DNA from 3 places in the Cryptobacterium curtum DSM 15641 genome. Region 1 is predicted to be linked to each of the others. Evidence: predicted binding sites of a transcription regulator. Region 1 holds the regulator's gene; each other region holds the start of a gene.
What was found. Region 1 encodes HrcA, which represses chaperone genes, less so after heat shock. Its sites were predicted from a motif close to TNTTAGCANNCNNNNNNNNNGNNTGCTAANA; they were not measured.
Positions count from the first base shown of each region.

Region 2: htpG (molecular chaperone HtpG) is a predicted target of HrcA. The motif match lies at 1,089-1,119, and genes of this name have one in related genera.
Region 3: CCUR_RS06570 (ATP-dependent Clp protease ATP-binding subunit) is a predicted target of HrcA. The motif match lies at 1,819-1,849, and genes of this name have one in related genera.

Region 1 covers NC_013170.1:881,674-884,961, forward strand. Annotated here, with positions in the region: gene dnaJ (molecular chaperone DnaJ) at 1-675, opposite strand, end outside; gene hrcA (heat-inducible transcriptional repressor HrcA) at 741-1,751, opposite strand; gene hemW (radical SAM family heme chaperone HemW) at 2,133-3,239, opposite strand; gene dusB (tRNA dihydrouridine synthase DusB) at 3,236-3,288, opposite strand, start outside.
Region 2 covers NC_013170.1:1,522,775-1,526,062, reverse strand. Annotated here, with positions in the region: gene CCUR_RS06710 (glycoside hydrolase family 25 protein) at 1-931, opposite strand, end outside; gene htpG (molecular chaperone HtpG) at 1,302-3,200, shown strand.
Region 3 covers NC_013170.1:1,487,525-1,490,812, reverse strand. Annotated here, with positions in the region: gene lysS (lysine--tRNA ligase) at 1-1,648, shown strand, start outside; gene CCUR_RS06570 (ATP-dependent Clp protease ATP-binding subunit) at 1,898-3,288, shown strand, end outside.

The sequences.
Region 1 (3,288 bases):
GCGAATACCAACGGGTACCTCAACGGTAATGCGCTGACGGTCGGGAACTCGTCCCTGCCCTTCGCATTCTGGACAAGGATCCGTCACAATAGTGCCGGTGCCGTTACAGCGCGGACAGGTCGAAGCGGTCTGCATGTCTCCTAAAAAGGTACGCTGAACGGTAACAACACGGCCTTGTCCATGGCAATCGGGACATGTAGTTTCCTTTCCATCAGGACCCAATCCGCTGCCGCCGCATTCGGGACACGGCGCAAGGCGATCGTAGACAATTTCTTTCTTCACACCAGCGGCCACTTCTTCAAGCGTAAGCCGCAAGCCCACGCCCATATCACGCCCCTCACGCCGCATACGCACGCCACCTTGACCGCCGCCAAAGAAGCTGCTGAAGATGTCGCCCATGCTGCCGAATCCGCCAAACAGATCGTCGAGATCGACATATGGTGCATTGCCACCAGCACTACCAGGGATAGTGCCAAACCGATCATACTGAGCACGCTTAGCCGGATCGGAAAGCACGTCATATGCTTCGTTTAATTCTTTGAACTGTTCCTCGGCATCATCCGCTTTATTGACATCAGGATGAAGTTGCCGTGCACGACGTCGGAACGCCTTCTTGATCTCGTCATCGGTGGCTGTCTTTTCAACCCCGAGTACTTCGTAGAGATCTTTGGACATGAAACGTTCTACCTTCCTTTACCGATCCAACGCTACCATCTTTACAAGAGCGCTAGCTGTCTTCCTTATGCGTCTGTGTCACCCAAGGCGCTCTGCGCTGTGCGCACCGCCTTGATAACTTGTGCGTAATTCATTCGTGTTGGCCCAATGACTGCCACAATTCCTTCGCTGTGGCCACGACCGTAACGACCAGCCACCACCGACACTCCCGCAAGAGAGGCGGCTCCGTTTTCGCTTCCGATACGCACTGTGGTATTCCCATCGCTATCAACATCGTGCAGTATACGCAACAAAATCGTATCGTCTTCAAGCACTTCAAGTACGGGCATCAATGCCTGTGCCTGCGCAAATTCGGGTTGTCGGACCAACGCTTTGAGACCTTCTTGATGAGCACGCCCTGCCGAGCCTTCTTCAACAAGGCGTAGCGTCTCGCGTATAAGAAGGCGTGTTAAATGGTCGGGAAACTGTTCCTCGTCAATATGATGCGGTATATCATCTGGTTGTTTATCGACAATCAGCGCGTTTAAGGTCTCCTGCACGGCATGTACTTCATCAGGTGATACTTCGCAGGGACATTCCACCTGACGATCAAGCACCTGTCCTTCTTCAGTTACCACCACAATCATGACGCGCCGCGCTGAGAGCGCCACGAGTGTAATCTGTCGCACTGACAGCGAAAGTGTTTGTGGGGGCAATACGATCGATAAGCATTCTGTCAGGCGAGCCAACGCCGACGTGGTGCGATCCATCAAATCGTCGAGTTCAAGCGCTGAATCTTTCAGCGCCCGCGCCGCACGGCGAGAATCTTCATCAAGGTCTTCTTCGGTAACATACGAGCCCAACAAGTCATCGACAAATGCGCGATACCCGAAATCGGTGGGAATGCGCCCAGCGGACGTATGCGGCTGCTTAATATAGCCTGCATCTTCCAACACTGATAGTTCGTTGCGCACCGTTGCTGAACTGACGCCCAAACGATAGTTCTCAACCAGCGTGCGCGAACCAACCGGCAGGGCGTGCGATATGTATTCTTCGATCAGTGCAGCAAGCACCCGTTGGCGCCTATCAGAAAGCATCTTTGGTTCACGCTCCTTTCCGGTTACTCTTCGCAGCTACTTCGCGACTGTTTGGTGAAAGGCTCTTCAAAAACTCGTCAGCTGTTTTTACAACCATCACCAAAATACGCTTTGCGACATACTTTGCTGAAAGGGCATTCTAGCAGCCAAGCCTATCGAGTGCTGATACTGTCTTCCAAAAGATACCAATATGTCACCAGGAGAACAGTCAACGTCGATGTATCGACGTGTTTAACACCATGAGGCGCACGCTGTTACCAAGGAATCCTCCGATGCAGATGAAATATATCAACCTGTTGAACGCCGTGAGGCGCACGCTGGCATACGCAATGATCGTGTTAGTACCCATGCTGGCTAGAGCGCTAAAAGTGCCCATGCTAATTAGGGTGCCAAATCAAGAAGTGCTCCATAGAGTTCATTGCCAAGCAGCCATCCTTTTTCGCTTGACTGCCATACGCCATCCGTATGTTCAACCAGACCGAGCGAGACAAGCGATGAAAACGTATTTGGTGCCTGCGGTAGCAACTTCGCCGCTTCATTAAGACGTATATCGGAAATACCCTTTGTTAGGCGCATACCTAGCATGAGATCTTCTGCTTCGCGCTGATAGCGATCGAGTCGCTCAAGAATATATCCATCCTGACTGCGCCAACGTCCCTCGTCGTTCTGTTCCATACTAACGGCTCCCGACCCTATACCGAGATACGGTACTCCTGTCCAGTAGGAACAGTTATGGCGGCATTCATATCCCATACGAGCATAGCTTGCTACTTCATATCGATAGAAACCAGCCTGCTTAAGTATACGTGAAGCATCTATCATGGCATCAGCTTGTTCATCTTCGTCAATAGCAGCAAGCAGCCCTTTACTATATAGGCTATAGAATGGTGTGCCTTCTTCGATGGTGAGCGGGTAAATACTAATATGCGAAACACCGAGCGCGATAGCTTCCTGCACACTTGAAAGAAAACTTCCAGGCGTTTGACCAGGAATACCACATATCAAATCGATTGATACATTGTGAAAGCGATCATGCGCATCGTCGATTGCACGGCGCGCATCATCAGCTGAATGAGGACGCCCCAATATACCGAGCACCGTATCGTCAAAACTCTGTACACCAAGGGAAAGCCGATTGGCTCCCAGCGCCCACAGATCACGCACCATACGCCGTGTCAGACTTTCAGGATTTGCCTCAATAGTGCATTCAACCGTATCGGTTAGGTGCATTGAAAGAGATAGTGCATACAGTAACTGAGTAAGGCGGGCAGGTCCTAGAAATGTTGGTGTGCCCCCACCAAAATAGACGGTTTCAATATCACTCAACAACCCGTCGCGCCCACGGGCACGCAGGGCAAGCACAACCGCTTCAACATATGCATCCATTTCGCTGTTGTGTCCTGGAACATGTGATGCAAAATCGCAATACGAACATTTTGCCCGACAGAACGGAACATGCACATAGAGCGCTTTGAAAGGATCGTTCATTGCGCATCCTCACGCATTTCAAGTTCGTCGAGACGGCGATCCATTTCGT
Region 2 (3,288 bases), 640 kb from region 1:
CGACAGTCCCCTTTTCAGTGTATTGCCAGATCGAAAAGGCTGTCAGGGAATCAGGAACCTGGCCGTATTGGGCAAACCAGATGGGATAGTTGCGCAGGCGATTGAAATCAATACGATCCAAGTCGCTAGTATTCCCATATATCATCATGGGGTAGCCTGCCTCTTCGATAACTTCGCAGAAGGCGGTTACATTGTCCGTAACCTGTTTGCGGCTTAAGGAATCAATACGACTGCCTTTGGTCGAGTCGCTTGGCTCGAGGTCGATAGCGACGGGATATTCCAACTCTTCACCATTGAGGGAATCGAGAACAAAGCGAGCCTCTTCGCGTGCTTCATCTTCATTGACTGCCTGGGAAAAGAAGTAGACGCCGCGATCAATCCCTGCTTCTTTTGCTTCGGCGAGGTTCTCTTGAAAAGTTTCGTCCAATCGGATGTTGCCGGCGCTCGTTCCTCGATAGCCCAAGCGAATAAAAGCAAAGTCGACGCCGTCACTTTTTACCTGCGACCAGTCGATTTGTTCTTGGTGTTCGGAAACATCGATGCCGAGCTTCGAGACAGTTTGACCGTCGATTTCGTAGCGGTAATGTCCAGAAGTATCTTTCGAGAGGTTATTCCAGTCGTATCCGTTCTGGTTGATTAATGTTTCTTTGGCATTGTAGTGAACAGGCTGTTCTTCCTGCTGCGCGGTAGAAGTGGTGCAGGATTGAAGGATGTACGAACAACCAGCGGATATCAGCACAAAAAGTATGACCGCGGCAAAAAAGGTGCGGAAACAACCGGGTGTGCGCCGAGTTATAGAACTGCTAACAGGGCGGATACGATGGCTTTGGTGGATGGGGCTGCGTGACGCACGGTGATGGCGTCGATACTCAGAGCGCATCGTCTTAGGTGTTTTAAGGGGTGTGTCGCCGTGTTCGCGAGATGCTCGCACGTGTTGATTTCCTTCCTGCAGCGCCGTTTATGTAAGACGTGCTGTTTGAGGAACCATTATACGTGCCCTGTGTTTAAGGTGTCTTTACCGGTTGGTTACAGGAGTATGCGAAACTGCAGGAAATCTTGAGAACATAAAGCGGGTGGCTATAATCACTAGTTGGCACTCAAGCTAAAGGATTGCTAAAACGCAATCGAGATTCGGTTTACTGCGACATGGTGCACAGTAAAGTGCGAGATGAAGCGGTTGAATCGCAATCGATGGCTTATAGGATGAACAGGACTGTCACAATAGAGAGAGCCGCTCGGGTGAATACGCTGGTCGGGCGGGCTGGGCGAATGATTTGGGCAGACGAGGAAAGGATACATACATGCGTGTTTTTAAGACAGAAAGCAAAAAGCTCCTGGATTTGATGATTAATTCTATTTATACGAATCGCGAGATATTCCTGCGCGAATTGCTCAGCAATGCGTCTGATGCGCAAGATAAGCTCTACTTCAAAAGCCTGACGGATGATTCCATCCAAATTGGCAAAAGTGATCTAGTTATCAATGTGGCATTCGATAAGGACGCTCGCACGGTAACGGTTACCGATTCTGGCATCGGCATGGATAAAGAAGGCCTTGAAGCGAACCTCGGCACAATTGCTCATTCAGATAGTTTGGAATTTAAGCAGGCGCAGGATACCGCATCAGAAGTGGATATCATTGGTCAGTTTGGCGTGGGGTTCTATTCGTCGTTTATGGTCGCCAAAGAAGTGCGCGTTCTTACCAAGAAATACGGCGACGATCAGGCGTGGGAATGGAAGTCGGATGGAATTGAAGGCTATACGATCAAGCCAGCTGAAAAAGAAACGCATGGCACTCAGGTAATCCTGACGATTAAGGACAACACTGACGAAGAAAACTACGATTCATATTTAACCGAATATGGATTGAAAGATCTTATCCATCGCTATAGCAATTATGTTCGTTACCCCATTCAGATGCTCTGCACGAAGAGCCGTCAGAAGCCTAAGCCTGAGGATGCTAGCGACGACTATCAGCCTGAATGGGAAGAATATACCGAGCTCGAAACGGTTAATTCCATGATTCCCATTTGGAAGCGCTGTAAAAGCGACGTGTCCGATGAAGACTACAACGAGTTCTACAAGAGCCAATTTCATGACTTCACCGATCCACTGCGTACCATTTCGGTGCATGCAGAAGGTGCGCTGAGCTACGATGTCCTGCTGTTTATTCCTGCCCGATCGCCCTTTGACCTGTGGAGCAAGGACTACAAGAAGGGTCTCGAACTGTATAGCAGCAATGTGCTCATCATGGAAAAGTGCGAAGAGCTGCTGCCTGATTACTACAACTTCGTGCGTGGCGTTGTCGACAGCCAGGACCTAACACTGAATATCAGTCGTGAAACTCTGCAGCACAATAGCCAGCTGACAGCCATTGCACGCAAGGTTGAGAAGAAGATCTCAAGCGAGCTAGAAAAGATGCTCAAGGATGCGCGCGAGGACTATGAAAAGTTCTTTGAGCAGTTCGGCCGCAATTTGAAATATGGCATCTACACGAGTTATGGCACAAAGAAAGATGAACTCGGTGGGTTGCTGCTGTTCTATTCAGCCAAGCAGCAGAAGATGGTAACGCTTGATGAGTACATCGAAGCAATGGGTGACGACCAAAAAGCCATCTACTATGCAGCAGGTGAAAGCGTCGATCGTCTGGCTAAGATGCCGATGGTGACCAGCGTGTTGGCACACGGCTACGACGTGCTGCTGTGCACTCAGGATGTTGATGATTTCTGCTTCCAGGCTATGCAGTCTTATGGCGAAAAAGAACTTAAAAATGTGGCTGGCGGCAATCTCGATTTGGAAAGTGAAAGCGATAAAACTGCCGCTGAAGAAGCCACCAAAGAAAACGAGGCGCTTATTTCTGCCATGAAAGAAGCACTTGGCGATAAGGTGGTAAAAGTAGCTGTTTCACCGGTGCTTACTGATGCTCCCTCGGCTTTGAGTTCGGAAGGCCCTATTAGTCTTGAGATGGAAAAGGTTATGGCAGGCATGCCTGATGCTGAAGGCATGAAAAGCCAGCGAGTACTCGAGCTGAATGCAAACCATCCAGTGTTCGATGTGCTGCGCAGCGCGCAGGAAGCAGGGGATACCGAAAAGGTAACAGACTACACGGAGCTTCTTTACAATCAGGCGCTTCTGGTGGAAGGGCTGCCCATTGAAGATCCGGTTTCCTATGCGCAGGCAGTATGTAAGCTGATGAAATAAGACTTCCGGGCCTTTCAGGCACAGCTTTTGAGAATTACCCCGCTGATAAGGTATTTGCACCAGCGGGGTAATTCATCTATACTTCCAC
Region 3 (3,288 bases), 610 kb from region 1:
TCACTTCAATGCGCTCAATCAAGAGTGCTATTTGCGTATTGCGACTGAATTGCATCTCAAGCGTCTGCTGGTAGGTGGCATGGATCGCGTTTACGAAATCGGCCGTATTTTCCGCAATGAAGGCATGGATCTTACGCACAATCCTGAGTTCACCACGATGGAAGCTTACTGCGCGTTTTCTGATCTTGCCGGTATGAAGCAGCTATGCGAAGGCTTTGTTAAGGCTGGTCTCCATGCGGTGTGCGACAGTGAAATCATCACCTATCAAGGCACGTCAATCGATCTTTCCGGCGAATGGCGCAGTGTATCGATGGCTGAATTAGTTAGTGAGGTCGTGGGGGAGACAGTTGATATCGACACGCCGCCTGAAACGTATCATTTGATTTTCGACCGGTTTGGTCTTGAATGGAAGCAGGATTGGGGATCCGGTAAGCTCATGTTTGAGCTGTATGACGAGCTGTGTGAGCGCACACTTGTGAACCCAACGTTTGTCTGCGACTATCCAGTTGAGGTATCCCCGCTTGCAAAGCGCAAGCCAAAAGATCCGCGTCTGACCGATCGCTTTGAGCTGGTGATTGCCGGTCATGAATACGCCAATGCCTTTACTGAGCTCAACGACCCCGTTGACCAGGAATCACGTTTTGCCGCCCAGATGGAAGCAAAACGCCATGGCGATGAAGAGGCGATGGAGTACGACACCGACTATGTTCGCGCCCTCGAGTATGGCATGCCGCCTGCGGGAGGCATTGGTATTGGCATCGATCGTTTAGTTATGCTGCTGACTGATTCAGTATCTATTCGTGATGTTTTGCTCTTCCCCCATATGCGGCCTGAGCGAAATACTCAGCGTTCAGCTGCGATTGATGGCGAAGGAGTTATGAGCACTGCGGGAGAGAAGACCACGGCCACTGCTGCGCCCGAAGGGGACGTTTCTCTGCCCGATTCTGCAACAGGGACGACTTGCGCGACAAAGCCCACGACAGAAGCAGCAACCGTATCAGACGTGGAAGCTATCGACAGCCCGTGGAAAAAAGTTCCTGCCCCTCAGCCAGGTGACCAGCTTGATGCTGGTATCAGTCGCGATAAAGCCTTCGAACTATTGAAAGAGCATAACAAAGACGCGTTTCACATTGAGCATGGTCAGACACTTGAAGGGCTTATGCGCTATTACGCGGCTCAGTTTGATCCAGATAACATCGAGTTTTGGGGTATTGTCGGCTTGCTACACGATCTTGATTGGGAAGAGTATCCCGACGGGAATGACCACACTGTCAAGACTGCCGAGATGCTTTTGCCTCTCGGCGTGAATCCGCAGTTGGTGCGTGCAATTCAAACGCATAATTTCGACTGGAATAAAGCACTGCCTGCTCCTGAGGCAAAAATGGAAAAGGTTCTGTTTGCGTGTGATGAGTTATCAGGGCTTATTGATGCGTGCGTTATGGTGCGCCCATCTCGATCGGTGCAAGATTTCTCTCTGAAGTCGCTGAAGAAAAAGTTCAAGACAAAGAGCTTTGCTGCTGGGTGTGATCGCGATCAAATTACCCATGGAGCTGAGCTTATGGAAATGGACCTCGACGAATGGTTTACCAGCGTTATTGCAGCGATGAAGGAAATCGACCCGAATAAAGATTCCTTCTCGGCTGAATAACACTAATCATCGATCGATTCCCCGATACAGGCGGTAAAGCGCAATGCTGATTACATATCGCCACCTCGAGACATGCGGTAAGGCGTAATGGTTCGGCGCAATAAGTGCGATTCTTTTTGCGTGCACCTCGTATTACGGAAAGGTATCAGATTCTCAAAAAGAAGGTGAGTCGTTGGCACTCATAATTAGTGAGTGCTAGGATAGCCACACAAATTAGCTTACGCGAAACCTCAAAGAAACGAGGCGCACATGTCATTTGATAAATTTACCGACAAGGCGCGCAAGGTGCTTGTAATCGCCCAAGACGAAGCTCGCACTCTGCATCAGCCCTATGTTGGTACCGAACATATACTTCTTGCGCTTATTAAGGAAAAAGATGGCCTTGCCGCACAAGCGCTTGATCGCTTGAATGTTACATACGATGAGACTGTTCAGACAATTCGGCAAGTAGTTGCTATCGATCCTGATACCGATGTGTCGGGACATTTGGGCTTCACATCGAGGGTTAAGCGGGTGCTAGAAAACAGCCTGCGTGAAGCTATGCAGATGGGACAGAGCTACATTTCTACCGAGCATCTTTTGCTGGGCATTATTCGCGAGGGCGAAGGTGTGGCTATCGACGTACTTGCTCGCATGGGCGTTACGGGTGATGCCGTACGCGGAGCCTTAAACGATCTCGTCGGACAATCGGCGGTGTTTGCTGGTCGGATTAACCCTGATGTACAGAGCACTCCTTCCGAAAGTGCCCTGAAAGAATATGGCACCGACCTTACCAAGAAAGCGTTCGACGGAAAGCTCGATCCGGTTATTGGCCGCGCGGGTGAAATCGAACGTATTATGCAGATACTCTGCCGCCGTCAGAAAAATAATCCCCTGCTCATTGGCGAACCGGGCGTTGGGAAGACGGCTGTGGTGGAGGGTTTGGCACAATTGATTGTTTCAAATCAGGTGCCTGATATCTTGCGCAATCGCCGCCTGTTCACGCTTGATATTTCAAGTTTGGTAGCCGGCAGTAAGTACCGCGGTGAATTCGAAGAGCGCTTGAAAAAATGCATTCGTGAAGTGGTCAATGCGGGCGATATTATTCTGTTTATCGACGAATTGCATACGCTTATTGGTGCTGGCGCCGCCGAAGGCTCTATCGACGCAGCGAGCATTTTAAAGCCGCCTCTGTCTCGTGGTGAAATCCAAGTGATTGGCGCGACAACGATCGACGAGTATCGCAAACATATCGAAAAAGATTCAGCTCTCGAGCGGCGCTTCCAGCCTATTACGGTGGGCGAACCCAACGAAGAGCAATCGGTGCGCATTATGCAGGGTCTGCGCGATCGCTACGAAGAACACCATCAGGTGCACTTCAGCGATGAAGCGCTGCAGGCGGCTGTCACGCTTTCAAACCGCTATATTCAGGATCGCTTTTTGCCTGATAAAGCTATCGACGTGCTTGATGAAGCGGGTGCGCGCATGCGCATTCGCAACATGACGCTTCCGCCCGAGTTGCGCGACATCGACGAAGAACTGCGCGAGATGCGCATGAAGAAAGAGGCGGCTATCGCCAATCAAGACTTCGAAGAGGCTGCTACATTGCGCGATCAAGAAGATCAATTGCGTGATAAGCGTGCCGAGGCGCAGAAGAGCTG